Regions from separate parts of the Methylobacterium sp. A52T genome, predicted to be linked through region 1. Evidence: predicted binding sites of a transcription regulator. Region 1 holds the regulator's gene; each other region holds the start of a gene.
The links. Region 1 encodes PhoB, which activates phosphate uptake and scavenging genes when phosphate is short. Its sites were predicted from a motif close to TGTCATNNANCTGTCAT; they were not measured.

Region 1 (10,004 bases):
GCCGCCCACGAAACGTCGAGGCCCGGAGCCGCCGCTCCGGGCCTTTCCCATTGCGGCGCCCGTCGCGTTGCACCAACCGAGCGGTGCGACGCATTTTTGGGGTGAATCCGCGCCGCGGCGGCCTTATGTCTGCGGTCCCATCCTGAGGAATCCCCGTCGCCGCATGCTGGCGCAGCTCGCGATCCGCGACATCGTCCTGATCGACAGGCTCGAACTGAATTTCCGATCGGGACTCAGCGTCCTGACCGGGGAGACGGGCGCGGGCAAATCGATCCTGCTCGACGCCTTCGCCCTGGCGCTCGGCGGCCGCGGCGACGGCCGCCTCGTCCGCCACGGCGAGGCGCAGGGCGCGGTGACGGCGGTGTTCGATCTGCCCCTCGACCATCCGGCGCGCCGGATCGCGGCCGAGGCCGAGATCGACACCGAGGGCGACCTGATCCTGCGCCGGACCCAGATGGCGGACGGCCGGACCCGCGCCTTCGTCAATGACCAGCCGGTGGGCGTGCAGGTCCTGCGGGCGATCGGCGCGGCCCTCGTGGAGATCCACGGTCAGCACGACGACCGGGCGCTGGCCGACCCCGCCTCGCACCGGGCGATCCTCGATGCCTTCGGCGGCCTCCAGACCCAGCTCGCGAAGGTCGCCGCCGCGTCGCGGACCGTGCGGCATGCCCGCACCGAACTCGCCGAGCACCGCGCCCGCGTGGAGGCGGCCCGCAAGGAATCGGACTTCCTGCGCCACGCCGTGGAGGAGCTCGCCGCGCTGGCCCCGCTCGCCGGTGAGGAGGCCCAGCTCGCCGAGCGCCGCACCATCATGCAGCAATCCGAGAAGGTCGCGCGCGAGCTCAACGAGGCGCTCGAGGCCGTCGGCGGCCCCCATTCCGGCGTGCCGCACCTCTCGGCCGCCCTGCGCAAGCTGGAGCGGCGCGCGGCGCAGCTGCCGGCCCTGGTGGACCCGTGCGTGAACGCCCTCGACGCCGCGATGGTCGCCCTCGAAGAAGCCCGCGCGGTCCTCGAAGCGGCGGTGGCCGAGACGGAGTTCGATCCCCGCGACCTGGAGCGCGTCGAGGAGCGGCTCTTCGCCCTCCGCGCCGCGTCCCGCAAGTACGACGTCGCGGCCGACGACCTCGCCGCCCTGGCGGAGCGCTACGCCGGCGACGTGGCGGCGATCGATGCCGGCGAGGCGGCCCTGGCCGGGCTGGAGCAGGCGCTCGCGACGGCGGAGGCCGCCTACGCCGAGGCGGCCGAGAAGCTCAGCGCCGGGCGGCGCCGGGCGGCCAAGCAACTCGACGCGGCCGTGAAGGCCGAGCTGCCGCCGCTCAAGCTGGAGCGCGCCCGCTTCATCACCGAGATCGCCACGGACCCGGAGTCCCGCGACCCGGCCGGCACCGACCGGGTCGAGTTCTGGGCGCAGACCAATCCCGGGACCAAGCCCGGCCCGATGATGAAGGTCGCCTCGGGCGGCGAGCTGTCGCGCTTCATGCTGGCCCTGAAGGTCGTGCTGGCCGACAAAGGCTCGGCCCCGACGCTCATCTTCGACGAGATCGATACCGGCGTGGGCGGCGCGGTGGCGGACGCCATCGGGATGCGGCTCGCCCGGCTGGCGGCGACCGTGCAGGTGGTCGCGGTGACCCACGCGCCCCAGGTCGCCGCGCGGGCGGAGACGCATTTCCTGATCGCCAAGGCCCCCGTGAAAGGGGCCGGCCGCGTCGCCACGCGGGTGGCGAGCCTGCCGGTCGCCGAGCGCCGCGAGGAGATCGCCCGGATGCTGGCGGGCGCCACCGTCACCGACGAGGCCCGGGCGGCGGCCGCGCGACTCCTCCAGGGCGCCGACGCGTGAACCGGCGTCAACCTTAACCGTTGGTTGAAGGTAATAATTCGTTAACTATTCATCGTGAGAATGCTGCCATCCCGGTACCGCGGCAGGGTTGGGCGGTCGAAGGGCGGGAGGAGCCATGAAGCCGTCAGTCGTCGACTCCGATGGGTCTCTGCCCGCGGGACAGCCCCTGAAACGGGCGGTCGACACCCGCCAGCTCGGCCTCACGCTCCGCACGGTCTACGAGGGCAGCGTCGACACGCAGCCGATCACCGACACCCATGTCGAGCTGCTCCTGCGCCTGCGCCAGAAGGAGCGGGAGCTGCGCCGGGCGGGCTGACCCGGGGCGGCACCGTCACCAGCGGCGCGCCCCCGGCCGTCGACGGTACTCGGCCGCACGAATCAGCGTCAGCACGCGGTCGAGACTCACCAGCAGCTCCGCCTCCTCGACGCGCGCCGCGGAGGCCGCGTCCGGGTCGGGGCTGAATTTCTGCCGGGCCTGCGCCAGCGCGAGCGCCCGCTCCACGGCCTCCCGCTCGGCGTGCAGGGCCAGCCAGGCCGGATCGGATTCCGTCGCCGCATCCACCTCGTCGCCGCCCACGATCCGCCCGTCCTTCTGCTGCCGGCTGCCGCTCCTGGCGGAGAGGAACGCGCGAGAGGCCGGAACCGTGCCGCGCCCGGCCGACGCGCGGTGTCGTCCCCGTGCCGTCCCCCGCGTCGTCCCCCGTGTCATCCCGGTGTCATCTACTTGTCGTAACCGCCCGGCCATCGGGCGGCCGGCGCTGGGTCTCTTCGGAAGATCGGCCGCAGGGCTCTGCCGCGGGCACGGGCCCGCCGGCGGGGCAGCGCAGGCTCTAGCCCGACGGCAACGGAGATTCCTTTGAGACCCTTCGCTTACGCGCTCGCCGTCGGCCTCGCGACGGTTCAGCTGGCGTCCGCGGCGCTCGCCGCCGATATCACCGGCGCCGGCGCCACCTTCCCGTTCCCGGTCTACTCGAAGTGGGCCGAGGCCTATCGCAAGGAGACCGGCTCGGGCCTCAACTACCAGTCGATCGGCTCCGGCGGCGGCATCAAGCAGATCCAGGCCAAGACGGTCGATTTCGGCGCCACCGACGCGCCCCTGAAGCCCGAGCAACTGGCCAAGGACGGCCTCGTCCAGTTCCCGACCGTGATGGGCGGCGTCGTGCCGGTGGTGAACATCCCCGGGATCGAGCCGGGCAAGCTCAAGCTCACCGGCGACGTGCTGGCCGACATCTACGCCGGCAAGATCGCGAAGTGGAGCGATCCGCGCATCGCCAAGCTCAATGACGGGCTGAAGCTGCCGGACGCCAACATCACCCCGGTCTACCGCTCCGACGCGTCGGGCACGACCAACATCTTCACCACCTACCTGTCCCAGGTCTCCGAGCCCTGGAAGAAGGAGTACGGCGCGGCCACGACGATCTCCTGGCCCGTCGGTCAGGGCGGCAAGGGCAACGAGGGCGTGACCGCCACCGTCAAGCAGGTTCCGAACGCCATCGGCTACGTCGAGTCGGCCTACGCCAAGCAGAACAAGCTCTCCTACGCCCTGCTGCAGAACAAGGCCGGCCAGTACCCGCAGCCCGACGACAAGGCGTTCCAGGCCGCGGCGGCGAGCGCCGACTGGAAGGCGACCCCGGGCTTCGGCATCTCGCTGACCAACCAGCCGGGCGAGGCGGCGTGGCCGATCACGGCGGCGACCTTCATCCTCGTCCACAAGGACGCCGCCGACCCGGCCAAGTCCGCCGCCGTGCTCAAGTTCTTCGACTGGGCCTACAAGAACGGCGACACGCTCGCCACCGACCTCGACTACGTCCCGCTGCCGGACAACGTCGTCGAACTGATCCACCAGGAGTGGAAGGACGTGAAGGGCAAGGACGGAAAGCCTGTCCTCAACATGTGAGCGTGGCGGGGAGGGGGTGGGAACCCCCTCCCTCGCTTCCGGGAACGCACCGCGCTACCACGCCACCCTTCGCAGAGAACCGCGGATGCCCGCTTTGACCGAATCGATCGCCCTCGGCCGAACCCGTTCCGCGACCGCGCGGAAGGCGCCGAGCCGGAGCCTCGACACCCTGTTCCGGACCTGCTCGTACGGCGCGGCCCTGCTGGTGCTGCTCGTGCTCGCCGGCATCCTCGGCTCGATCCTGTACGGCGGCTGGCCCGCCTTCCGCGAGTTCGGCTTCGGCTTCCTGACCTCCAGCGCCTGGAACGTCGGGACCGAGCAGTACGGCGCCCTGGTCGCGGTGATCGGGACCGTCGCCTCCGCCTTCCTGGCCCTGCTGATCGGCGTCCCCGTCTCGCTGGGCATCGCGGTCTACCTCACCCAGCTCTGCCCGGGCTGGGCCCGCAAGCCGGTCGCCATGACGATCGAGCTGCTCGCGGCCGTGCCGAGCATCATCTACGGCATGTGGGGCCTGTTCGTGTTCGCGCCGCTCTTCGCGCGCTACATCCAGATCCCGGTCTCGAACCTCGTGGAGGGCATGCCGATCGTCGGCACGCTGTTCTACGCCCGGGTGCCGTCGGGCGTCGGCGTCTTCACCGCCGGGATCATCCTGGCGATCATGATCGTGCCGTTCATCGCCTCGATCGCCCGGGACATGCTCGACCAGATCCCGACCGTGCTGCGCGAGAGCGCCTACGGGATCGGCTGCACCACCTGGGAGGTCGTGCGCCACGTGCTGGTGCCGCAGGCGGCGGTCTCGATCATCGGCGCGATCATGCTCGGCCTCGGCCGGGCGCTCGGCGAGACGATGGCGGTGACCTTCGTGGTCGGCAACGCCAACCGGCTCTCGGCCTCGATCTTCGACCCGAGCTCGACCATCGCGTCGCGCATCGCCAACGAGTTCAACGAGGCGGACGGCCTCCAGCTGAACGCCTTGATGGCGCTGGGCTGCATCCTGTTCGTGATCACCTTCGTGGTGCTCATCATCGCCCGGCTGCTGACGCGCCGCGTCCAGTCCGCCTGAGGAGCACGCGCGATGGTTTCCTCCAGCACGATCGCCCCGGCCGCCCAGCGCCGCCCCGGCCGCGTCCGCCAGGGACGCCGCGTCGCCGACCGGACCCTGCGCGTCGCCTGCACCGCCGCGACGGTGGTCGGCGCCCTGGTCCTCGGCTCGATCCTGGTGATGCTGATCGTCCAGGGCGTGCGCGGCTTCACGCCGACCCTGTTCACCAACCCGACCCCGGGCCCGGGCTCCGAGGGCGGCGGCATCGCCAACGCCATCCTGGGCAGCCTCGTGCTGACCGGGATCGGCATCCTGATTGCCACGCCGGTCGGCGTCATGGCCGGGACCTTCCTGGCCGAGTACGGGCGCGGCTCGAAGCTGGCCGCCCTGATCCGCTTCCTCAACGACGTCCTGCTCTCGGCGCCGTCGATCCTGATCGGCCTGTTCGTCTACACGCTGATGGTGCGGCCGATGGGCACCTACTCGGGCTGGGCCGGCGGCGTGGCGCTGGCGATCATCGCGGTGCCGGTGATCGTGCGCACCACCGAGGACATGCTGCGCCTCGTGCCCGGGACCCTGCGGGAGGCCGGCGCGGCGCTCGGCGCGCCGCCCTCGACGGTGATCATGAGCGTGACCTGGCGGGCGGCCTCGGCCGGCATCGTCACCGGCATCATCCTGGCGCTCGCCCGCATCGCCGGCGAGACCGCGCCGCTGCTGTTCACCGCGCTCAACAACAATTCCTGGTTCTCGGCCAACCTGATGGGCGGCGTCGCGAACCTGCCGGTGATGATCTACCAGTTCGCCCTCTCGCCCTACCCGAACTGGCAGGGACTCGCCTGGGCGGGCGCGCTCCTGATCACCACCACCATCCTGGCGCTGTCGATCATCGCGCGCCTCGTGATCAAGCCGCAGGCCTCGCGCTGAGCCCCCTTTCGAGGACACGACGATGAACGCCGCCTCCGCGATCCCCACGGTCGAGCTGAACCGCAACCGCGCCGAAGAGGGCGGCCCCGTGCGGATCGCCGTCAAGGACCTGAACTTCTACTACGGCAGCTTCCACGGGCTGAAGGACGTCAACCTCAACTTCCACGACCGGCAGGTGACGGCGCTGATCGGCCCCTCCGGCTGCGGCAAGTCCACCCTGCTGCGCTGCTTCAACCGGATCTACAGCCTCTACCCGGAGCAGCGGGCGGAGGGCGAGATCCTGCTCGACGGCGAGAACATCCTCAGCCCCTCCGTCGACCTGAACGAGCTGCGCTCGCGCATCGGCATGGTGTTCCAGAAGCCGACGCCGTTCCCGATGTCGATCTACGACAACGTGGCCTTCGGCCTGCGCCTCTACGAGAAGCTGCCGAAATCCGAGCTCGACGGCCGGATCGAGGAATCCCTGCGCAAGGCCGCCCTCTGGGACGAGGTGAAGGACAAGCTCCGGCAGCCCGGGACCGGCCTGTCGGGCGGCCAGCAGCAGCGCCTGTGCATCGCCCGGACGGTGGCGCAGAAGCCGGAGGTGATCCTGTTCGACGAGCCGACCTCGGCCCTCGACCCGATCTCGACCGGCCGCATCGAGGAGCTGATCGAGCAGCTGCGCGACGAGTTCACCATCGTGATCGTCACCCACAACATGCAGCAGGCGGCGCGCATCTCGCAGTTCACCGCCTTCATGTATCTGGGGCAGCTCGTCGAGTTCGGCCCGACCAACCGAATGTTCATGAACCCGACGGAACGCCGTACGCAGGACTACATCACCGGCCGCTTCGGCTAGTCTGCCGGGCCGCTCCGGTCCCGGGACCGCCGCGCGCGTCTCCGGCGCGCCGGCGGATCCCGCAAGCCTCCCGGAGGGCCGTCCCCGGGACCCCATCGAAGGATCCGCCATGCCCGGCCATATCGTCACCTCCTACGACACCGACCTGGAGAACCTGCGTCGCTCGATCTCGGAGATGGGCGGCGTCGCCGAGAAGATGACCGCGGAGGCGACCGACGCCCTCGTGCGCCGGGACGACACGCTCGCCCAGGCGGTGATCCTCGCCGACAAGCGCCTCGACGCGCTGCAGCGGGACATCGAGGAGCGCGCCGTGCTGCTGATCGCCCGGCGCCAGCCCCTGGCGATCGACCTGCGCGAGACCATCTCGGCGATCCGCGTCTCCGGCGATCTCGAGCGGATCGGCGACCTCGCCAAGAACGTCGCCAAGCGCGTGGTGGCGATCTCCGACCAGGCGCCGGCCCAGAAGATCGTGCTCGGCGTGCGCCACATGAGCGACCTCGCCGAGGCCCAGCTCAAGGACGTGCTCGACGCCTACGGGAGCCGCGACGTCCAGGCGGCCCACGACGTCTGGGAGCGCGACGGCGAGATCGACGCCCTGTACAATTCCCTGTTCCGCGAGCTCCTGACCTACATGATGGAGGATCCGCGCAACATCTCGTTCTGCACGCATCTCCTGTTCTGCGCGAAGAACGTCGAGCGCATCGGCGACCACACCACCAACATCGCCGAGACGATCCACTATCTCGCCACGGGCGAGACGCTGGCGGGTGACCGGCCGAAGAACGACGCGTCGAACTACGCGACGGTGGACGGCGTGCAGGCGCCGTGAGGCGCCGACCCCGGCGCCTTCCTGTGGGCGCGGCCGGGGTCACTCTCCGTGCAGGTTGAGGCGGGGCGGCGCCTCCTGCACCATCCGGGGACCGCCCGCAGAACGAGTCTTCGAACGTGAGCATGCAAGTCCTGATCGTCGAGGACGAGGAGGCCCTGAGCACGCTGCTGCGCTACAACCTGGAGGCCGAGGGCTTCCTGGTGGATTCGGCGGCGCGCGGCGACGACGCCGAGCTGCTCCTGGCGGAGCGGATCCCGGACCTCGTCCTGCTCGACTGGATGCTGCCCGGCCTCTCGGGGATCGAGCTGTGCCGCCGGATCCGGGCGCGCCGGGAGACCGAGCGCCTGCCGGTAATCATGCTCACCGCCCGGGGCGAGGAGGGCGACCGCGTCCGCGGGCTCGGCACGGGCGCCGACGACTACATCGTCAAGCCGTTCTCGGTCCCGGAGCTGCTCGCCCGGATCCGCGCGCTCCTGCGCCGGGCCAAGCCCGCCCACGTCTCGGACCGGCTGGCGGCCGGCGACCTGGAACTCGACCGCACCGGCCACCGCGTCCGCCGCGGCGGCGAGGAGCTGCATCTGGGCCCCACGGAGTTCCGGCTCCTAGAATTCCTGATGCTGGCGCCGGGCCGGGTCTTCTCCCGCGAGCAGCTCCTCGACGGGGTCTGGGGCCACGACGTCTACATCGACGAGCGCACCGTCGACGTCCATGTCGGGCGGCTGCGCAAGGCGCTGAACGGCCCGCGCCAGACCGACCCGATCCGCACGGTCCGCGGCTCCGGATACGCCTTCGACGAGACCTTCTCGCTCGAGGCCTGAGGCGGTTTCGCGGTCTGTCGGAGCGCCTCACCGCTCCGCTCGCGACGACTCTGTGACGGGCGCGCCGATATTCAGCGTCGCCTCTCAGGGACTCAGCGCGCCAGCGCCGCGCTCCGGCCCGAGGCGGCCGGCACCGCCTCCAGCGCCGCCAGGACCGTCCCCTCGGTCAGGATCTGCGGCAGCACCTGGGGCTCTCCCGTCCCAGTATAGAGCAGGTAGAGCGGGACGCCGCTGCGCCCGTGCTTCTCCAGGAGGCGGGTGATTTCGGGGTTCTGGTTGGTCCAGTCGCCCTTCATGTAGGTCACGCCGCGCTCGGCCATCGCGGCCCGCACGGCCTTGGTGTTGAGCGAGGTCGCCTCGTTGACCGCGCAGGTGATGCACCACGCGGCGGTCATGTCCACGAAGACGGGGCGGTGCGCGTCGACCAGGGCGTCGAGGCGCGCCTGCGTGAACGGCTCGATCCCGTCGGCGGCGGCCTGCGCGGCCGGCGCGGCGCGGTCCCGGGGCAGGGTGACGGCGAGGGCCCCGACGGCGATCAGCGCCAGCGCCGCGGCGGCCTGCGCGACCCGGCCGGACCGCGGCGGGGCGGCGCGGCCGTGCTCCCAGGCCCAGGCGGCGAAGCCGACGAGGACGAGGCCGATCAGCGCCGCCAGCAGCCCGCGCGGGTCGACCTGCTGCGCCAAGACCCAGATCAGCCACGCGACGGTGGCGTAGACCGGGAAGGCCAGCACCTGCTTGAGCGTCTCCATCCAGGCGCCCGGCCGCGGCAGCGCCCGCAGGGCCGGCGGCCAGAAAGTCAGGAGCAGGAAGGGCAGGGCGAGGCCGAGCCCGAGGCTCGCGAAGACGGCGAGCGCCACGCCGGCGCTCTGGGTCAGCGCGAAGCCCACCGCCGAGCCCATGAACGGCGCCGTGCAGGGCGTCGCCACCAGGGTCGCGAGCACGCCGGTGAAGAACGAGCCGCTCAGGCCGCCGCGCCGGGTGAGGCCGTCGCCGAGGCCGGCGAGCCGGCCGCCGACATGGACCGCGCCCGAGAGGCTCAGGCCCATCGCGAACAGCAGGTAGGCGAGCCCCGCCACGATGGCGGGCGACTGGAGCTGGAACCCCCAGCCGATCGCGGCCCCGCCGCTCTTCAGGCCGATCAGCGCGGCGGCGAGCGCCAGGAAGCTCGCCAGGACCCCGGCCGTGTAGGCGAGGCCGTGGAGCCGCAGCCGGGCCGGACCCTCGCCCGCGTGCCGCACGAGGCCGAGCACCTTGATCGACAGGACCGGGAAGACGCAGGGCATCAGGTTGAGGATCAGGCCGCCGAGGAAGGCGAAGACCGCGGCGGTCGCCAGCGTCAGCGCGTCGAAGTCGGCGGCGGCCGGCGCGGTCGCGGGCAGCGCGGTCGCGGCCGGCGCCGCGGCCGGGAGCACCGGCTCGTCGCCGTACGCGAAGGCGAGCCGGCGGGTCCCGGCGGCGTCGACCTCCTCGACCGTCAGGACGCCGGGCAGCGCGGCGGGCACCGGGTCGGTCGGGCTGCTCCGGGCGAGGGTCAGGTGCAGGCCGGTCCCGTCGACGCTCATCACCTGCGCGGCGGCGTTGTCGATCGCCGTCTCGGCGTAGGGAAAGTACGCGGCGTTCCGGACCGCCTCGGGCTTGAGGCCGGACGCGGCAAAATCGAGGCGGAGGGTGTCGCCCTGGCTCGACAGGCTCAGGGGCCAGAGCGCCGGGACGGGGAGCGCGGCGCGGGCGCGGGCGAACAGCGCGGCGTTGGCCGGGTCCGGCTCGGCCTTGCCGACCGGCAGGGTCAGGGCGAGATCGGCCGAGCCGGGCACGCACT
Region 2 (10,004 bases), on a different contig from region 1:
TGTCATGTCGCTCAGCCTTTCCGTCGACCGAGGCCGAACGGCCGCCCTGCTCGAACCGGGCAGCCCGGCGGCGGGCCGCGCGCCTCGACGCACCGCGAAGAGAGATCCCGACCCTCATGCTGCGTCTTCCGCGTCCGTCCATCGGCACGATCCTGTGCGCGATCCTGTTCTCACTCAGCGCCATGCTGCTGGCCGCGGGCGCCCGGACGGCGCTGGAGGCCGGGGCCCAGGAGCGGGAGAGCCGCCGCGTCGTCGCGCTCACGGAAGGCAGCCGGATCCTCCTCGAGATCCTGCTCGCCGTGCGCCTCGAGCGGGCACGGACTCTGCAGGCGCTGATCGCCGCGGACAGGATCCTGCCCGCCGACGCGGCCCTGATCGCCCGGCAGCGCGCGACCCGGATCGACCGTCTGGACGCGCTCCTGAGTCTGGTGCGCGCGATCGACACCGCCGCGGTGGCGCGGACGGTCGATCCGCTCCGACGGGCGCACGAGGCGGTCACCGGCCTGTCGTCGCGGATCGACGCGGCCCTCGCGGTCCCGGTCGCGGAGCGCGAGGCCGCGACCGAGGCGGTCGCGGCGACCGCCTTCCGGGATCTGCTCGACGCGCTCACGGCGACCAGCGGGGCCGTCGACGTCACGATCCCGCGCCGGGACGCGGCACTGGCGCGCGCTCTGGACATCAAGCGCGCCGCCTGGATCACGCGTGTCGCGATCGGCGGCAACGTGGCGCGGGCCGAGACGGCCGTGACGCGGGGCACGGGCTGGTCCGAGGAGGAGCGCCTCGCCGAGGCCGAGGAGCGCGGCCGCGTCGCGGCGAACTGGGCCAATCTCGTCGATCACATGGACGACACGCTGCCACGGGCGGTCCAGGACGCCTTCGTGAGGGCGGGCGCCAGCAACTTCGAGGGCGCGGTCGCGGCGCGGCGGCAGGCCCTGCGGGTGGCCCTGAGCCGGGGCCAGCCGCCGGGCGTCGCGATCCAGGACCTGCGCGACCGCAACACGCGGGAGGTCAACACCATCGCGGACCTCGCCGAGGCCGCCCTCAACGCGATGGTCGCCCGCGCGCAGGAACTCTTCGCTGAGGCGGGGGCGACGCTGCTGCACACCGGCCTGTTCCTGGCCGCATCGGTGCTGCTCGCCGGTGCCGGGGCCGTCGTCGTCGTCCGCCGCGTGCTCGGACCGCTCCGGGCCATGATCCGGGCGATGCGGGCGCTCACCTCCGGCGACGTCGCCGTGGAGATCCCGGCCAGCGGGCGGCGGGACGAGATCGGCGCGATGGCGGCGGCCGTGCAGGTCTTCCGGGACAACCTCGTCCGCACCCGCGCCCTGGAGGCGGAGGCGGCCGAGGCGGCGCGCGCCGCGGAGGCGCAGCGCCGGACCATGACGCACGCGATGGCGCGGAGCTTCGAGGCGGCGGTGGCCGGCATCGTCGGGCAGGTCTCCGCCGCCGCGGCCGAACTGCAGACTACGGCCTGGGAGATGACCACCACCGCCCAGGAGACGGCCAGCCAGTCCGATACCGTGGCCGCGGCCGCCGAGGAGGCGTCCGCCGGCGTCAGCACGGTGGCCGCCGCGGTGGAGGAACTCGGCACTTCCGTCCAGGAGATCGGTCGGCAGGTCCAGGGCTCGTCCGAGCTGGCCCGGACCGCGGTCGGCGAGGCCGACCAGACGGCCGCCCTGGTGGCGGCGCTCAACGCGTCCGTCGCCCGGGTCGACGCCGTCGTCGAGCTGATCGCCCGCATCGCCGCGCAGACGAACCTGCTGGCGCTCAACGCCACGATCGAGGCGGCCCGCGCCGGGGCCGCCGGCAAGGGCTTCGCGGTCGTCGCCACCGAGGTCAAGGAACTGGCCGCCCAGACCGGTCGGGCCACCGACGAGGTCGGCCGGCAGATCGGCGAGATCCGGACCGTGACCGGTCAGGCGGTGCGGGCGATCGGCGCGATCACCGGCCGGATCGGCGAGATCGACGCCGTGGCCGCCGCCATCGCGGCCGCGGTGGAGCAGCAGGGGGCGGCGACGCAGGAGATCGTCCGCAACGTCGCCCAGGCCAATGCCGGCACGCAGGAGGTCACCGGCAACATCGCCGGCGTGGCGCAGGCGGCCGACCGGACCGGCCGCGCGGCCGACCACGTGCTGACGGCCGCCACCGCGCTCACGCGACAGTCGGAGGAGCTCGCCGCGGAGGTCGAGCGCTTCCTCACGGGCGTTCGGGCCGCGTGACCCGTCGCCCGGCTCAGTCGAAGCCGCGGGTGAAGCTGAGCCGGTGGTGCGGGCTGCGCCCGAGCTGCGTCAGGCCGGCGCGGTGGACGGCCGTCCCGTAGCCGACGTTGCGCTCCCAGCCGTAGCCGGGATGGCGCCGGGCGAGCCGCCGCATCAGCTGGTCCCGGAGCACCTTGGCGACGATCGATGCGGCGGCGATCTGGGGCACCAAGTGGTCGCCGCCGACGACGGCGCAGCCGGGCAAGCCCGGCAGGGCGTCGCGCCCGTCGACCAGCACGGGCGCGGCGAGGCCGAGCCGCGCCACCGCCCGCGCCATGGCGTCGAGGGTCGCGCCGCGGATGTTGATCCGGTCGATCAGGGCGCGCGACCCCGCCGCCACCGCGACCCGCGCGTGGGCGCGGATCAGGGGGGCCAGCCGGTCGCGCACGGGCTCGGGGACGCGCTTGCTGTCGTCGAGGGCCGCGAGCAGGTCGGCCGGGATCGCCGCCGGATCGAACCAGACCGCGGCCACCACCACAGGTCCGCAGAGCGCGCCGCGCCCGACCTCGTCGCAGCCGATCGCCGCCGGATACGCGGCGGCCCGGGCGGGGTCGAACGGTCCGGCGACCGGGGGCCGGGCTCTGGCGGACCCGGTCGGTCCGGTGGGCGATCCGGCGGGCGGCTTGGCGGGCGGCTTGGCGGGCGGCATCGCGCCCTCCTGCCATTCCGCGCGGACGCCGTCACGCGTCAGGCGGCGTCGCGGGTGCTCCGGGCGCCGCCATGCGCCTCGACGATGTTGCCGAAGAACTGCCGCGCGCTCACGTCCCAGCCGCAGCGCAGGGCCTCGGCCCGGCACTCGGCGCGCGACAGGCGCAGGGCCGCCAGCGCGGCGACCCGCAGATCCGGGTCGAGCACGCCGACCCGCGTGCCGCCGACGACGTCGTTCGGACCCGGCACCGGGAAGGCCGCCACCGGGAGGCCGCTGGCCAGGGCCTCCAGGAGCACGATGCCGAACGTGTCGGTGAGGCTCGGGAAGACGAAGACGTCGCAGGCCGCGTAGACCGCCGAGAGGTCCGCGCCGGTGCGGGTGCCGAGGAAGTGCGCCGCCGGCGCGAGCGCCTGCAGCCGCGCGCGGTCCGGGCCGTCACCGACCACCACCTTGGTGCCGGGCAGGTCGAGGGCGAGGAAGGCCGCGACGTTCTTCTCCACCGCCAGTCGCCCGACGTAGAGGAACAGCGGCCCCGGCAGGCCGGCGAGTTCCGCCGGCACGGGCGTCCCGGGCTCGGCCGGGCGGAACCGCTCCGTGTCCACGCCCCGGGTCCAGCGCATCAGCCGGCCGAAGCCCCGCGCCGCGAGCTCGCCCTGGAGCGAGGCGGTGCTGACCATCGTCCCCCGGGCGGCGCCGTGGAACCGGCGCAGATACGCGTAGGACCACGCCTCCGGCACCGGGGCGCGGGCGGCGAGGTATTCCGGGAAGCGCGTGTGGTAGCTCGTCGTGAAGGGCAGGTCGTGCGCGAGGCAGTGCCGGCGCGCCGCGAGGCCGACCGGCCCCTCCGTGGCGATGTGCACGTGGCTCGGCCGCTCGGCCCGCCAGCGCGCCGCCACCCGCTCGCGCCCGGCATAGGCGAGGCGGATCTCCGGGTAGCCCGGCAGCGGCAGCGAGCGGAAATCCGCGACGGACAGCAGCGTCGTGGCGAAGCCGTGCTCCGGCGCGCGCCGGACCATCTGCTCGAGGGAGCGCACGACGCCGTTCACCTGGGGGTGCCACGCGTCGCTGGCGATCAGGAGCTTCACGGCGGCGCCCTCACGCCACCGCGCGCCGGCCCGGCAGGGGCTGCGGCACGACCTCGGCCTCCCGCGCGCGCAGGAGGCTCGGGTAGTGCAGCACCTCGATGCGGCCGTCGTAGTGCTCCACGAGCCCGGTGCAGGATTCCACCCAGTCGCCGGTATTGAGGTAGCGCAGGTCGCCGATCGGCCGGTCCGCGGCGTGGTGGATGTGGCCGCAGATCACCCCGTCGGCGCCCTGGCGGCGGGCCTCCTCGGCCAGGATCGTCTCGAAGCGGCCGATGAAACTCACGGCGTTCTTCACGCGCAGCTTCGCCCAGGCCGACAGCGACCAGTAGGACAGGCCGAGCCGCCGCCGCACCTTGTTGATCAGCGTGTTGAGGGAGAGCGCCAGCGTGTAGGCGCCGTCGCCCAGATGGGCGAGCCACGGCGAGTGGCGCACGACCATGTCGAACTGGTCGCCGTGGATGACGAGGTAGCGCTTGCCGTCGGCCGCCTCGTGGATCGCGGTCTCGGCGAGCTCGATGCCGCCGAAGCTCGTGCCCACGTAGTCGCGCAGGAACTCGTCGTGGTTGCCGGGCAGGTAGACGATCCGCGCGCCCTTGCGGACCTTGCGCAGGAGCTTCTGCACCACGTCGTTGTGCTCCTGCGGCCAGTACCAGCCCGAGCGGAGCTGCCAGCCGTCCACGATGTCGCCGACGAGGTAGATCGTGTCGGCGTCGTAGTCCTTCAGGAACGACAGCAGCAGGCCGGCCTGGCAGCCGCGCGTGCCGAGATGCAGGTCGGACAGGAACAGCGTCCGCACGCGGACCGGCATCTCCTCAACCTCGGCCACGGCATCCTCTCCCGGCGGCTGAACGGTGCCGGGATCCAGAGCGCGATCCGATCTCAGTTTGATGACGCGGGTTCCGACGGGGCGGAAAGACTTCGGTGTGCGGTGCCGCGAAGCCTCTCAATCGGAGCGCGACTTCGTTGCGTCGCACAAAAAATTTTTTTGGCAAGTTCCGGAAGTTTTTCCGGTTTTCCTTTCGAGCTTCACCGCCTCATAATACCAAGAACCGGCCGCTCGGCACGAGCACGGCCGGACCTTGACAGGAAGGCGGCGAGGACGGCCCTGGAGCCGTTGGACGGGACGGCAATTCGGAGGCGACCGGCGCGCGGGGGCGCGCCGCGACGCGAGCGGCGTGAGGCCGCCTGCCGCTCCGCGGAGACCCCCCGATCACGGCAGAGGATGGCGTTCGAGGGGGTGCGGCGCGAGCCGCTCTCGACGGCGCCGGACCGACTCCCTGAGGACGCTTGGACAACCCGGCGCGGGTTCACACCCGCGCGCAATGGACTTTTCGGAGGAAACATCATGGCCGCAACCCGGCGCCCCGGTCGCAACCACCTCTTCATCCCGGGCCCCACCAACATCCCGGAGCGCGTCCTGCGCGCCATGCACGTGCCGTCGGAGGATCACCGCTCGCCGAGCTTCCCCGAGCTGGTGAAGCCGCTCCTGCAGGACTCCAAGATGGTGTTCGGCTCGACCAACGGGACGGTCATCCTGTTCCCGTCCTCGGGCACCGGCATCTGGGAATCGGCCCTGTCCAACACCCTCTGCCGCGGCGACAAGGTGCTCACCGCCCGCTACGGCCAGTTCAGCCACCTCTGGGTCGACATGGCCCAGCGCCTCGGCCTCGACGTCATCGTCCAGGACGAGGAGTGGGGCGCCGGCGCCGATCCGCAGAAGATCGAGGAGGCGCTGCGCGCCGACAAGGATCACGCCATCAAGGCCGTGATGGTCGTCCACAACGAGACCGCCACCGGCGTCACCAGCGACATCGGCGCGGTGCGCAAGGCGATCGACGCCGCCGGCCACCCGGCCCTGCTGTTCGTGGACGGCATCTCGTCGATCGGCTCGCTACCGTTCTACATGGACGAGTGGGGCGTCGACTGCGCCATCGCGGGCTCGCAGAAGGGCTTCATGCTGCCGGCCGGCCTCGGCTTGATCTGCATCAGCCCGAAGGCGCTCAAGATCGCCGAGGGCGGCACCGGCCGCAACGACCGGCTCGGCCACGCCTACTTCGCCTGGAAGGACCAGCTGGCCGCCAACGCCACCGGCTACTTCCCCTACACCCCCGTCCTGCCGCTGCTCTACGGCCTCCGCGAGGCCCTGGCGATCGTGAAGGAGGAGGGGCTGGAGAACGTCTACCACCGCCATCACGTGCTCGGTGAGGCGACCCGCCAGGCGGTCGCGGCCTGGGGTCTCAAGCCCTGCGCCAAGGAGCCGAAGTGGAACTCCGATACGGTCACGGCGATCGTGGTTCCGGAGGGCGCCGACGCCGCCAAGGTGATCGTCCACGCCTACGAGCGCTACAACCTCTCGCTCGGCGCCGGCCTGTCGAAAGTCGCCGGCAAGGTGTTCCGCATCGGCCACCTGGGCGACCTGAACGAGCTGTCGCTGCTGGGTGCCATCGCGGGCGCCGAGATGGCCATGCTCGATTGCGGCATCAAGGTCACGCCGGGCTCGGGCGTCGCCGCCGCCTCCAGCTACCTGCGCGAGAATCCGCTGCATAAGGCGTGATCTGCGCCCGCGATCGGGGCGGGACCGGGTTGCCGGGCCCGCCCCGACGCGCAAGTAAGAACAAGACTATCGAGGAAACCGCCCGTCGTACGAGAGGGGTCCTATGACCAAGAAGATCGTGTTCCTGGATCGTGAATCCCTCGATGCCAGGGTCCGACCGTTCAATTTCCCCCACGAATACGTCGAGCACGAGTCGACCTGGACGCCGGAGGAGATTGTCTCCCGCCTCCAGGGCGCGGAGATCGCGCTGATCAACAAGGTCCCGATGCGGGCCGAGACGCTGAAGCAGCTCCCCGACCTGAAGCTGATCGCGGTCGCCGCCACCGGCACCGACGTGGTCGACAAGGCCCAGGCCAAGGCCCAGGGGGTCACGGTCGTCAACATCCGCAACTACGCGTTCAACACCGTGCCGGAGCACGTGGTCGGGCTGATGTTCGCCCTGCGCCGGGCGATCGTGCCCTACGCCAACTCGGTGCGGCGCGGCGACTGGGCGAAGTCCAAGCAGTTCTGCTACTTCGACTACCCGATCTACGACATCGCCGGCTCGACGCTCGGCATCGTCGGCTACGGGGCGCTGGGCAAGTCGATCGCCAAGCGCGCCGAGGCGCTGGGCATGAAGGTCATCGCCTACGACGTGTTCCCGCAGGACGGGCTGGTCGATTTCGAGACGATCCTGACGCAGTCCGACGTGATCACGCTGCACGTGCCGCTGACCCCCGACACCAAGGGGATGATCGGCGCCGCCGAGCTCAAGAAGATGAAGAAGAGCGCCATCCTCATCAACACGGCCCGCGGCGGGCTCGTGGACGAGGCGGCGCTGCTCGAGGCGCTCAAGGACGGCACCATCGCGGGCGCCGGGTTCGACGTGGTCGCGCAGGAGCCGCCCAAGGACGGCAACATCCTGTGCGACGCCGACCTGCCGAACCTGATCGTCACGCCGCACGTCGCCTGGGCGAGCAAGGAGGCGATGCAGATCCTGGCCGACCAGCTCGTCGACAACGTCGAGGCCTTCGTGGCGGGCAAGCCGCAGAACGTGGTCGAGTAGGCGCGACGGGCCCTCGCTCCCGGTCGGGGGAGGGGGCGCGCCGCGCCGGATCGGCCGGCCGAGAGCGCGGGCGCGCGGTGGCGCGGATGGGTCGCCCGGTGCGACCGCCCTTCGAGAACAAGGTGAGAGCGCCGCGGGGCGCGACAGAGAGGTCCGAATCGTGACGAAGAAGCTGCTGTTCCTGTTCGACACCGATGCCGTGCCGAACGTGTTCGACACGGTCGTCGGCTACGACGGCGGCGCCGACCACATCACCGGCTACGGCGGCGTGAATCCCGACAATGTCGGCGCCCTGGTCGACGGCACGATCTACACCCGCGGCGGCTCCGAGAAGAAGTCGACGGCGATCTTCGTCGGCGGCGGCAGCATGGCGGCCGGCGAGGCGCTGTTCACTGCTGTCAAGAAGCGGTTCTTCGGCCCGTTCCGGGTCTCGGTGATGCTCGACTCCAACGGGTCCAACACGACCGCCGCGGCGGGCGTGGCGCTGGTGGCCAAGGCCGCGGGCTCGCTCCAGGGCAAGAAGGCCGTCGTGCTGGCGGGCACCGGCCCGGTCGGCATGCGCTCGGCCGCTCTGCTCGCCGGCGAGGGCGCCGAGGTCACCATCGCGGGCCGCGCCCTCGACAAGACCCAGGCCGCCGCGGACCAGATCAACACGCGCTTCAAGGTTAACGTGAAGGCCGCCGCGACCCCCGACGAGGCCTCGCGTGTCGCCCTGGTCAAGGGCACGAACCTCGTGTTCACGGCCGGCGCCATCGGCGTCGAACTGCTGCCGGAAGCCGCCTGGGCGCAGGAATCGTCGATCGAGTTCGTCGCCGACTACAACGCCCAGCCCCCGACGGGCATCGGCGGCATCGACGTGATGGACAAGGGCAAGGAGCGCAACGGCAAGCAGGCCTTCGGGGCGCTGGGCATCGGCGGCCTGAAGCTCAAGCTGCACCGCGCCTGCGTCGGCCAGCTCTTCGAGAGCACCGACAAGGTGCTCGACGCCGAGGAGATCTACGCCCTCGCCAAGTCGATGGCCTGAGGAGGCGCCGGTGACCGAGACGCATCGCCCCGAGACCGACAGCATCGAGAAATTCCTGACGGAGCTGGCGAGCGCTGCCCCCACCCCCGGGGGCGGCGGCGCGGCGGCGATCTCCGGCGCCATGGGCGCGGCCCTGGTGTCGATGGTCTGCAACCTCACCATCGGCAAGAAGAAGTACGTCGAGGTCGAGGCCGAGCTGAAGGAGGTCCTCGCCAAGTCCGAGGGCCTGCGGGTCGTGCTCACCGGCATGATCGGCGAGGACGTCCAGGCCTTCGACGCCGTCATGGGCGCCTACGGCCTGCCCAAGGCCACCGACGACGAGAAGGCGGCCCGCGCCGAGAAGATCCAGGCGGCGCTCAAGACCGCCTGCGACGTGCCGCTCGCCTGCTGCCGGGCCTGCCGCGCGGTGATCGACCTCGCGGCCATCACCGCCGACAAGGGCAACCTCAACGTCGTGTCGGATGCCGGCGTGGCGGTGCTCTCCGCCTATGCCGGCCTGCGCAGCGCGGCGCTGAACGTCTACGTGAACGCCAAGGGTCTCGAGGACCGCGCGTTCGCCGAGGAGCGGCTGAAGGAGCTGGAGGATCTGCTCGGCGAGGCCGGCGCGCTCACCGAGAAGGTCTACGCGGTCGTCAAGGACAAGGTGAACTGAACCGGCGACTGGGGTCAGCGCAACGCTTCACAGCGTGTCCGGTCGGCCCCGTCGACGCTGCCGTCTTTGCGAGCGCAAGCGAAGCAATCCAGTCGGCGCCACGATCTCAGAGGTCGCGCTGCCCTGGGTCACTTCGCTGCGCTCGTGATGACGGAGCGGGCGCGTCGAACGAAGCGTTCCGACGAACTTTGTAGCGATTCAACAGTCGAGGCCGGGTGCATCGTGTGCCCGGCCTCGCTGTTTTCCTGTATGCTGCATTGCAATATGAAATACGATCTGTGTTGCGACCGCGAAAAAGTCGCGGTCAATCAGGAGCTTAAAAAATTTGACGGGCGTAATCTTTCGACTCAACTAAAGTAGAGGGCGTCAACGGCGGCAACGAACCGCGGAGGAGGCGCCGAATGGACGTCCACGAGTATCAGGCCAAGGAGCTGCTCGCGAGCTTCGGCGTGGCTGTCCCGAAAGGCGCGATCGCCTTCAGCCCGGATCAGGCGGTCTACGCGGCCACCGAGCTCGGCGGCTCGTTCTGGGCCGTGAAGGCGCAGATCCACGCCGGCGCCCGCGGCAAGGCCGGCGGCATCAAGCTGTGCCGGACCTACAACGAGGTCCGCGACGCCGCGAAGGATCTCCTCGGCAAGCGCCTCGTCACGCACCAGACCGGCCCCGAGGGCAAGCCGGTGCAGCGCGTCTACGTCGAGACCGCCGACCCGTTCGAGCGCGAGCTCTATCTCGGCTAC
Region 3 (10,004 bases), on a different contig from region 1:
CACCAGGGTCGTGGCGGTGTCGGGATAGGCCGGCGTCCCGGGGGCGAACTCCGTCAGCGGCGGGCAGCGCGCCGGGTCGCTGACCAGCGCGAAGGCCGCCGCGGCCGGGGCGCCGGTGAGCGGCGCGCCGGTGTGGAAGCGCAGGTATTCCGCGACCTCCGGCGCCGCGGCGAGGGCCGGATCGATCCAGACCGGCGTGTCGGCGTCGGTGAGCGTCAGCGCGACGGCGGCCAGTTCCGGCGTCAGGGGCGCGGGCGGCGCGAGGCCCGGCGCGAGGGGCCGGACGCGGCCGGGGCGGGCGAGGGCGTCCATCACGGCGCGGAACGTGTCCTGCGCGTCGTGGACCGGGTCGGCGAAGCCGGGGGCGAGCATGCTCAATCCTCTCCGCGGGCGAGGGTCAGGAAATCGACGCGGGTGGCGGCCGTGCGCCGGGCGGCCCGATCCCGGGAGGCCGCGAGCCGCCGGGCGGCGGGCTCCAGGGCGGCCTCGACCCGGGCGCGCCGGACCGGATCCTGCCAGAGGGCGTCGAGGATCGCGGCGAGCCGCGCCTTCGCGCGGTCGCGGCCGAGATGGTAGGCGAAGCCCGCCGGACCGTCCGCGAGGCGGATGGCGGCCCGGGTCACGCTGACCTCGCCGAGATTGAACGGGCGACCGTCGCCGCCGATCCGGCCCGACGCCATCACGAGGCCGGTCTCGGGCGGCCGCAGGTCCGCGGCCGCGGGCGCTTCGAGGCCCGACACGGCCGCCTCGAGGGCCGCCTCCAGATCCGCGCGGCTCGCCTCGGCACAGAGGGCCATGACCGCCTGGCGCGCCGCGGTCTCGCCCTCGGATCCCGGATGTCTCGGGGTCGTCGTCATCGCGAATCCCTTCGTCGCTCGGTTGTCTAGGTGTATAGACAACTGGCGTGCGCCGTACAAATGAAGTTTGGATGACAGGATGGATGCGCAGGAGCAGGCGGCCGGCCTCGTCCGGGGCGAGGGGCTGACGGCGTGGCGGCAGATCGCCGACGCGCTGACGGCCGAGATCGCGGCGGGACGCTACGCGGCGGGACAGCAGCTCCCCGCCGAGGCCGCCCTGGCGGCGCGGTTCGCGGTGAACCGGCACACGGTGCGGCGCGCCCTCGCGGCGCTGGCCGAGGGCGGGCTCGTGCGCGCCAGCCAGGGCCGGGGCACCTTCGTGGAGGAGGCACCGCTCGCCTACCCGATCGGGCCGCGCACGCGCTTCTCCGAGATCGTCGCCGGGGCCGGGCGCGAGGCCTGGGGCGACCTCGTCGCCGCGACCACGGTCCCGGCCGGGACCGAGCAGGCGGCGTCCCTGGCCCTCGCCCCCGGCGCGCCGATCCTGGAGCTGCTGACGGTCCACCGGGCGGACGGCGCCCCGCTCTCGACGGCGCTGACCTGGCTGCCGCTGCCGCGCTTCGCGGGCTTCGCCGAGGCCTACGCGGCGCGCGGCTCGATCACCCGGGCCTTCGCGACCTGCGGCGTCCACGACTACACCCGGCTCTCGACGCGGATCCGAGCCCGCCCCGCGGATCCCGCGGAGGCGCAGCGCCTCGACATCGCGCCGGGGCGGGTCGTGCTGGTGGTGTCGAGCGTCAACATCGATCCCGCCGGCGTGCCGATCCAGGCGAACCGCACCCTGTTCGCCGCCGACCGCGTGGAGCTGGTGATCGGCGAGTGACGCGATGTCCGCGGCACACCGTCCTCGCGAGCGGCGCGGAGTGACCCAGGGCAGCGCGACCCCGGGTCACTGCGCTCCGCTCGTGATGCCGGAGAGCCGAGGCCCCCGTCAGCGCGCGGCCGGCCCGATGATCGCCCGGCGCAGGCGGGTCGAGACCCAGTCGATCGCCGCCACGGTCACGAGGATCATCAGCACCAGGAAGGCGACCTGCTGCAGCTCCAGCACGCGGATCAGCTCGGTGAGGTACTGGCCGATGCCGCCCGCGCCGACGATGCCGATGATCGTCGCCGAGCGGGTGTTCGACTCGAAGAAGTACAGGACCTGGCTCGCCAGCACCGGCAGCACCCCGGGGATCAGCCCGAAGCGGATGCGGTGGAGCGCCGAGCCGCCCGAAGCGACGACGCCCTCGCCGGCCCGCTTGTCGCAGGTCTCGATCGCCTCGGAGAACAGCTTGCCGAGCGCCCCGAAATCCGAGCACGCGATCGCGAGCGCCCCGGCGAACGGGCCCAGGCCGACGACGTTGATCCAGATCAGCGCCCAGATCAGCACGTCGACGGAGCGCATCACGTCGAGGCCGCGGCGGACTGCGAACCGCGCGAACGGGTTGGGCACGACGTTCCGCGCCGCCAGGAACGCCACCGGGAAGGCGAGGATCGCCGCCGTCAGCGTGCCCAGGAAGGCGATACCGAGGGTCTCGCCCAGCGCGTGCAGGAAGGTCCAGAACTGGCCCTCCGGCGACGGCGGCAGCATCAGCACCGCGAAGGTGCCGAGCCGCCCGAGCCCGTGGAGGATCCGCGCCACCGAGAAGTCGAGGCGCCAGTAGCCGAGCGCCGCGAGCCCCACCAGGACGACGAGCAGGGCGGCGAGCCGCGCCCGCCCCGGCCAGTCGGCGCGGAACTGCGCGGGGTAGCGCGCGCGCAGGCGGCCGAGGTCGGCTCGGGCCGCCGCCCGCAGGGTCTCGGGACGCGCGCTCATCGGGCGTGCTCCGCGCCGATCAGGCGGTGGCGGACCCGCTCGGTGACGAGGTCGATGCAGAAGACGGTCAGGATGATCAGCACGAGGATCGCGCTCACGTCCGCGTAGTAGAAATTGCGGATCGCCACGAGGAATTCCTGGCCGATGCCGCCTGCGCCGACGAAGCCCATCACCCCGGCGCCGCGCACGTTGATCTCGAAGCGCAGCAGCGCGTAGGAGGCGAAGTTCGACAGCACCTGCGGCAAGACCGCGAAGCGCACCGTCTGGACCCAGGTCGCGCCCGAGGCCGACAGGCCCTCGACGGGCCGCATGTCGATGTTCTCGACCACCTCGGAGAACAGCTTGCCCAGCGCGCCCGTGGTGTGGATCGCGATGGCGAGCACGCCCACCATCGGGCCGAGGCCGAAGGCGATGACGAAGATCAGCGCGAACACGACCTCGGGGACGGTGCGGCACAGTTCCAGGAGGCGCTTGGCGCCGACGCGCAGCACGCGCGACCGCACGAGGTTGGCGGCGGCCACGAAGCTGAGGGCGAAGCCCGCCAGCCCCCCGAGCAGCGTCCCGAGATAGGCCATGAGCAGGGTCTCGCCCAGCAGGCCCAGCCATTTGGGCAGGCCCCAGTACCAGGCGCGGACGTCCTCCAGCGGGTGCTCGAGGCTGATCGGCGGCAGGATCTGCTGGATGTAGGCGGTGAACTTGCCGATGTTCTCGGCGAAGACCAGCGGCCGCACCTCGGCGATCAGGCCCGCGACCACGGCGAGCGCCGCCACCAGGGCGAAGCCCGCCAGCGTGCGGCGGCGGGCCTCGCCGGTCGCCGCCGCGTAGAGGCCGGAGAGGGCGGCTGCCCGCTCCGGCGACAGGGGTGTCAGACCGCGCAAGGCGGGCGGCTCCGGATCAGGACTTCCGACGCTGCTCGTCGTTGAACCGCAGCATGTCGATGATCGGCTGGTAATCCTTGAGGGTCACCGGCGTGAGATCCTGGTCCTTGCCGTCGGAGAGCCGGTCGAACGCGGCCTTGTCGGCCTTCGGCAGGGCCACGAAGGCGTCGCGGATCTTGGCCTTCAGGTCGTCCGGCAGGCTCGCCAGCACGGCGAAGGGCCCCTCCGGCAGGAAGTCGGACTTGAACACGACCCGGAAGTCCGACTGCTGCATCGGCGTGCCGTCGGGCTTCTTGAGCATGCCCTTGGCGGCCATGCGGGTGACCATCGTGTCGGTCTCGGAGTTCCACAGGTTGGCGGCGGCGTCGGCCGTGCCCTGGGTGAGCGCCAGGACGGCGTTCTCGTGGCTGCCCGCGTAGAAGGTCTTGCCGAAGAACTTCTCGACGTCGTAGCCGGCCCGTTTCAGGAAGAAGCGCGGCGCCTGGTTGCCGGAGGTGGAGTTCGGATCGACCAGCGCGAGGTTCTTGCCCTTGAGATCCTCGACGGTCTTGTAGGGGCTGGAGGCCAGCACGTAGACCACCGAATAGTAGCCCGAGGCGCCGGTCTCGTGCTTCTGGTTGACGATCGGCTCGATCTTGACGCCGGTCATCACGGCCCGCGCGAACGAGGCCGGCCCGTACCACGCGATCTGGATGTTGCCGGCGCGCTGGCCCTCGATCACGGCGGCGTAGTCGCTCGCCACCCGCAGCTTGACCGGCACGCCGAGCGTCTTGGTCAGGTAGGCGGTGAGCGGCGCCCAGCGGTCGGCGGTGCCCGAGGCGTTCTCGGCCGGGATCACGCCCAGCGTCAGTTCCGGATACTGGGCCTTCCAGTCCTGGGCGGCGGCCGGCAGGCCGAGGAGGGCGAGGGCCGCGGCGGCGGCGGCGAGGGTGCGTCGGGTGATCATCGGGTCGTCCTTCGTGGCGTCGGCGAGGTTCGGCCGGCCGGAGGCCGGTCGGGCGTTTCCAAGACGGTGCACTTTGGCGGTGCGCTCTGGCGGTGCGCTTTGGCGGTGCGCTTTGGCGGTGTTCGTTGGGGCCCGGGGCCCGGATCAGGCGCCGAGGGCAGCCTCGCGGACCGGGCGGACCGGTACGAGACCGGGCCGGCCCGGCATCGCGGCCCGCTGCTCCGCCTCGCGCTGCGCGGAATCGTCCAGCACCTCGCCGGCCTCCAGGCCGTAGAGCCGGCGCGCCACGTCCTCGGTGAGGTCGAAGGCTCCGCCCTCGAACACGACCCGCCCGGCCGCGAGGCCGACGAGGCGGTCGCAGTAGGCGCGGGCGAGGTCGAGGGAGTGCAGGTTGCACAGCACCGTGATGCCGTAGCGCCGGTTCACGTCGGCGAGCGCGTCCATCACGAGCCGCGTGTTGCGCGGGTCGAGCGAGGCGACCGGCTCGTCGGCGAGCAGGATCTCGGGTTCCTGCACGAGGGCGCGGGCGATGGCGACGCGCTGCTGCTGGCCGCCCGACAGGCCGTCGGCCCGCTGGCCGGCGAACTCGCCCATGTCGAAGCTCTCCAGGGCGGCGAGGGCCATGGCGCGGTCCTCGGCGGACCAGTGCCGGAGCAGGGCGCGGTGGGTCGGCACGTGGCTGAGGCGCCCCATCAGCACGTTGGTCATGACGTCGAGCCGGCCGACGAGGTTGAACTGCTGGAAGATCATGGCGCAGCGGGTGCGCCACTCGCGCAGCGGGCGGCCGCGCAGGGTCGTGACCTCGCGGCCATCGTGGAGGATGCGCCCCGAGCTCGGATCCGCCAGCCGGTTGATGAGGCGCAGCAGCGTGGACTTGCCGGCGCCCGACCGGCCGATCACCCCGACGAAGCTGCCGGGCTCGATCCGGAGCGACACGCCGTCGACGGCGCGCCGGTCGCCGTACTGGCGCGTGAGATCCTCGATAACCAGCATGCCACCATCCGCCGGGGAACGGCCGCACGTAGACGCCGGTTTGACGACGATTGGATGACGTATTCGGGACGATTATATTTGCCGGCGCAGCATCTCGGCTTTTCGATAGCCGACTTAATCTCCGTGGCGTTCCAGGAATGCTTCGATGGGCAGCCCGCGGAAATCCGGCAGCGCCCGGCGCAGGCGCTCGTGGTCCCAGTCCCACCACGCCAAGCGGGTCAGACGGTCCGCGACCGCCTCGGGGAAGCGGCGCCGGACCGGCCTCGCGGGATTGCCGACGACGATCGTGTAGGGCTCGACGTCGCGGGTGACGATGGCGCCCGCCCCCACCACCGCGCCGGTGCCGATCCTGCGCCCGGGCAGGACGACCGCGCCGTGACCGATCCAGACATCGTGGCCGATCGCCACCGGGCTCGCCCGGCGCCGGTCGAAGAAGGCGGGCTCGTCCGGTTCCTCCGGCCAGTAGGCGCGCGCCCGGTAGGTGAAGTGCGCCTGCGACGCCCGCTCCATCGGGTGGTTGCCGGGATTGATCCGCACGCTGGCGGCGATCGAGCAGAACTTGCCGATCGCGGTGTAGATCACCTCGCCGTCCTCACCGATGTAGGAATAGTCGTCGAGCACGGTCTCGGTGAGCCGGGTGCGGGCGCCGACCTCGGTGTAGCGGCCGAGGCGGCACGCGACGACCCGGGCGCTCGGATCGAGCGCGGGTTCGAGGCCGAGGGGGCGGTCAACCACGGGCCTCTCCGAAGGGCAGGCGCGCCAGGAGCCGGAACGGCCCCGACCCGTCCTGGGTCAGGAGGCTGACGGCGTCGATCCGCAGGGGCTCCGGACCCGCGGCGGCGTAGGCCGCGGACAGGCGCCGGTGCCAGAGGTCGCGCTCCACCTCCGGCAGGGCGTCGGTCAGGGTCATGTGGAAGCGGAAGGCCTCGAACACGTATGGGTAGCCCCAGCGGTCGAGCAGCGCGCGGCCGCGCGGGTCGAGGCGCTCCGGCCGGCGCTTGGCGCGCTCGGCCTCGGTGAGCGGCGCCCGGAACGGGTCGAGGGCGGCGACGCACTCGGCGGCGAGGAGCCTGAGTTCCGGCGGCGGGGCCTCCGGCACCAGGGCGAGGAACGGCCCGAGGGCGGCGACCCGGAGCGGGCCCACCGCCACCGGCGGGTGCGCGGCCGCGAGGGCGCGGGCGGCGGCCACGAGGTCGGCCTCCCCGGTGCCGGGGGCGAGGCGCAGCGGCGCCTTGAGGGTGGCGTGGAACCCGTAGACCCGCGCGCCCGCCGTGACGGGCGCGAGATCGCCGAGACCTTCCGGGTGCGGGACCGGCAGCCCGGTGACGTTGTCGGTGCCGAGGATCGCCCGGCCGAAGGCTTCGAGGCGCGAATCCGGGGCGGGCAGCCAGTAGAGGGCGTAGCGGCGCGACACGTAGGGTCTCCGATCGCCGGGCGGTCAGGCCGTCGGCGCGTAGGTGCGCGCGTCGGCGGCCCGCCGGGGGCGCACGTCCATGGCGTTGCCCCGCCACACGATGGCGCTCCGCATCCAGGCGCCGACCCAGATCGCCGGGATCAGGGCGTCGCGCGCCAGGAAGGCGGCCAGCGTGCGGGGCGAGCGGTGCCAGCCCGCGCGGACCGCGAGCCGGTACTCGGCGACATAGCACAGGCCGGCGAGGCCGGCAGCGCCCGCGAGGCCCGCGAGGCTGCCGGCCCAGAGGGCGACGAGGAGCGCCGGCAGCAGGACGCCGCTGCCGATCTCGGGGGCGAAGAACAGCGGGAAGGTCACGCGGCGCAGGCGCGCCCAGCGCAGCTGCCGCGACCAGACCTCCCGGAAGCCGCGCGGGCCGAGCGGCTGCTCGAACGGGCTCGCCACGAGGTGGACCCGCTTGCCGGCGGCGCGCACGAGCTTGGTGGCGGCCGCGTCCTCGGCGATCTCGGCCGCCAGCGCCTGGAGGCCGCCCTGCGCCTCCAGGAAGGGCTTGTGCCAGAGCATGCTCTTGCCCTGCGCGAAGCCCAGCCCGAAGGCCTCGGCGGCGTATTGCCAGCGCGCCTGCAGGGTGTTCAGGAAGGCGCACTCCACCTCCGCCATGAAGCTGCCCGGGCGGGCGCCGGCCGGGGTGGAGCAGACGAGGCCGGTATCGGCGCGCCACGCCGCCTGCAGCCGCTGGAGGTAGTCCGGCGGCATGGCGACGTTGGAATCGGCGAGCACCACCCAGTCGTGGGCGGCGGCGCGCCAGCCGCGCAGGCAGTTGTTGAGCTTCGGGTTCGCGCTGACGCGCTCGTCGCCGAGGATCAGGCGGGCGGGCACGCGCGGGTGGGCCTCGATCAGGCGCTCCACCATCGGGACGATCGGGTCCGCCGGATCGGCCACGCAGAAGATCAGCTCGTAGGACGGGTAGTCGAGACGGAAGCTGCGGAGGAGCATCTCCTCGCTGTAGGCCTCGACCCCGCGCAGGGGGCGGACCAGGGAGACGGGCGCGCCGTCGGGGAATTGCGACGGGCCGTGAGTCCGGCCGAGGCGCCGGGCCGCGACGGCGATGCTGCCGATCTGGACGACGGCCAGGAGCGCGCCGAGGGACAGGGCCGGCACCGTGGCGTCAATCATGCGGATCCCTCGTGCGATCGGGCGAGCGGTCCGGTCCGCTAGCGGCCGGACCGCGTCAGGCGTGTGACAGCGCCGCCCGACGCGCGCGGACACGCGCGCCGACGCGGGGCGTCGCGGGCCGTCACCCAACCGTCACCGCGCAGTTTTAATCCCCGTTCACCACGAAAGATTCCGCGCGAGGGTTCATGTCCGATTCCGCCGTGATGCCGCCGGGGGCGGTGGGAGGCCGGAAGGCGGGCGGCCCGCGACTCAACCACGGGATGCATCTCGGCGGGGTGGTCGCGTTCCTGCTCGTCCTCGTGGCGGGCCTGGGCTACGCGGTGGTGAGCCTCATCGCGGACATGAACGCGGTCGGGGAGGCGCCCCTGGCCTACGGCGCCTTCGCGCTGCTCGGCCTCGCCCTGCTGATCGCCCTCGCCTTCGAGTTCGTGAACGGCTTCCACGACACGGCCAACGCGGTCGCCACGGTGATCTACACGCACTCGATGCCGCCGCTCGTCGCGGTGATCTGGTCGGGCGTGTTCAACTTCCTCGGCGTGATGCTGTCCTCGGGCGCCGTGGCCTACGCGATCGTCACGCTCCTGCCGGTCGAGCTGATCCTCAACGTCGGCTCGCACGCGGGCTACGCGATGATCTTCGCGCTGCTGCTGGCGGCCATCATCTGGAACCTCGGGACCTGGGCGTTCGGGCTGCCGAACTCGTCGTCCCACGCGCTGATCGGCTCGGTGCTCGGCGTCGGCCTCGCCAACCAGCTGATGAACGGCGGCGACGGCACCGCGGGCGTCGACTGGACCCAGGCGCTCAACGTCTTCAAGGCGCTGCTGTTCTCGCCGGTCTGCGGTTTCGTGCTCGCGGCGCTGCTGCTGCTCGCCCTGAAGGTCACGGTCCGCCGCAGGGACCTCTACGAGGCGCCCGCAGGCGAGGCGCCGCCGCCCCCGTGGATCCGCGGCCTGCTGATCCTCACCTGCACGCTGGTCTCGTTCTTCCACGGCGGCAATGACGGGCAGAAGGGCATGGGCCTGATCATGCTGATCCTGATCGGCGCGGCCCCCACCGCCTACGCGCTCAACCGCACCATGGCGGACGACACGACGCCCGCCTTCGTGCAGGCCTCGACGGCGGCGAGCGCGGTGTTCGCCGCCCGCGCCCCCGGCGCGGCGGTCCCGGACGCTGCGGCCGCACGCCGGACCGTGACGGAGGCGCTCAAGACCAAGGCGCTGAACACGCCGCCCGTCTACGCGGCATTGGCGGCGCTCTCGGACGACATCGCCGCCAGCGTGAAGAATTACGGCGCGATCCGCACGGTGCCGGCCGCCCAGACCCAGAACCTGCGCAGCGACATGTACCTCGCCGCCGACGCGGTGCGCGTGCTGCCGGGCGCCGGGGCCGACTTCTCGGAGGCCGACAAGGCCGACCTGAAGCGCTACGCGGGCCTGCTCAACGACGGCACGCGCTACATCCCGGGCTGGGTCAAGGTCTGCGTCGCCCTGGCGCTGGGTCTCGGCACCATGGTCGGATGGAAGCGCATCGTCGTCACGGTGGGCGAGAAGATCGGCAAGACCCACCTGACCTACGCGCAGGGCGCCTCGGCCGAGATCGTCGCCGCCGGCACGATCGGGCTGGCCGAGCTCTACGGCCTGCCGGTCTCGACCACCCACATCCTGTCGTCGGGCGTCGCCGGCACGATGGCGGCCAACGGCTCGGGGCTCCAGATGTCCACGGTGCGCAACATGGCGCTCGCCTGGATCCTGACCCTGCCGGCGGCGATCACCCTCGCGGCCGCCTTGTTCTACCTCCTGCGCCACGTGTTCTGACGCGGGTCCGGCCGGACGGGCCGGAGACCGCGCTCCGCCCCCCGACGAAGCGACCCGGTCTCCGGCTTCCTGCAGCGCGCCCCGGCGCTTCAGGAACTCGCCATCGCCCGCACGAAGGCCAGGCAGGTCCG

Region 2: ACLBYE_RS13325 (UDP-2,3-diacylglucosamine diphosphatase) is a predicted target of PhoB. The motif match lies at 4,869-4,885, and genes of this name have one in related genera.
Region 3: ACLBYE_RS23760 (inorganic phosphate transporter) is a predicted target of PhoB. The motif match lies at 8,179-8,195, and genes of this name have one in related genera.

What each region holds. Positions count from the first base shown of each region.
Region 1 covers NZ_JBKFBI010000025.1:21,336-31,339, reverse strand. The annotation lists gene recN (DNA repair protein RecN) at 164-1,837, shown strand; gene ACLBYE_RS08890 (hypothetical protein) at 1,953-2,153, shown strand; gene ACLBYE_RS08885 (hypothetical protein) at 2,169-2,414, opposite strand; gene pstS (phosphate ABC transporter substrate-binding protein PstS) at 2,694-3,734, shown strand; gene pstC (phosphate ABC transporter permease subunit PstC) at 3,820-4,797, shown strand; gene pstA (phosphate ABC transporter permease PstA) at 4,810-5,700, shown strand; gene pstB (phosphate ABC transporter ATP-binding protein PstB) at 5,723-6,538, shown strand; gene phoU (phosphate signaling complex protein PhoU) at 6,648-7,367, shown strand; gene phoB (phosphate regulon transcriptional regulator PhoB) at 7,490-8,185, shown strand; gene ACLBYE_RS08850 (protein-disulfide reductase DsbD family protein) at 8,278-10,004, opposite strand, start outside.
Region 2 covers NZ_JBKFBI010000045.1:8,531-18,534, forward strand. The annotation lists gene ACLBYE_RS13310 (methyl-accepting chemotaxis protein) at 117-2,219, shown strand; gene ACLBYE_RS13315 (ribonuclease HII) at 2,233-2,907, opposite strand; gene ACLBYE_RS13320 (glycosyltransferase family 4 protein) at 2,946-3,992, opposite strand; gene ACLBYE_RS13325 (UDP-2,3-diacylglucosamine diphosphatase) at 4,003-4,800, opposite strand; gene ACLBYE_RS13330 (aminotransferase class V-fold PLP-dependent enzyme) at 5,338-6,546, shown strand; gene ACLBYE_RS13335 (D-2-hydroxyacid dehydrogenase) at 6,650-7,591, shown strand; gene ACLBYE_RS13340 (NADP-dependent methylenetetrahydromethanopterin/methylenetetrahydrofolate dehydrogenase) at 7,752-8,615, shown strand; gene fchA (methenyltetrahydrofolate cyclohydrolase) at 8,626-9,267, shown strand; gene ACLBYE_RS13350 (malate--CoA ligase subunit beta) at 9,669-10,004, shown strand, end outside.
Region 3 covers NZ_JBKFBI010000125.1:7,498-17,501, forward strand. The annotation lists gene phnH (phosphonate C-P lyase system protein PhnH) at 1-372, opposite strand, end outside; gene phnG (phosphonate C-P lyase system protein PhnG) at 375-857, opposite strand; gene phnF (phosphonate metabolism transcriptional regulator PhnF) at 937-1,680, shown strand; gene phnE (phosphonate ABC transporter, permease protein PhnE) at 1,789-2,655, opposite strand; gene phnE (phosphonate ABC transporter, permease protein PhnE) at 2,652-3,533, opposite strand; gene phnD (phosphonate ABC transporter substrate-binding protein) at 3,550-4,479, opposite strand; gene phnC (phosphonate ABC transporter ATP-binding protein) at 4,624-5,472, opposite strand; gene ACLBYE_RS23745 (chloramphenicol acetyltransferase) at 5,587-6,207, opposite strand; gene ACLBYE_RS23750 (DUF1045 domain-containing protein) at 6,200-6,886, opposite strand; gene ACLBYE_RS23755 (ceramide glucosyltransferase) at 6,911-8,059, opposite strand; gene ACLBYE_RS23760 (inorganic phosphate transporter) at 8,245-9,873, shown strand; gene ACLBYE_RS23765 (hypothetical protein) at 9,963-10,004, opposite strand, start outside.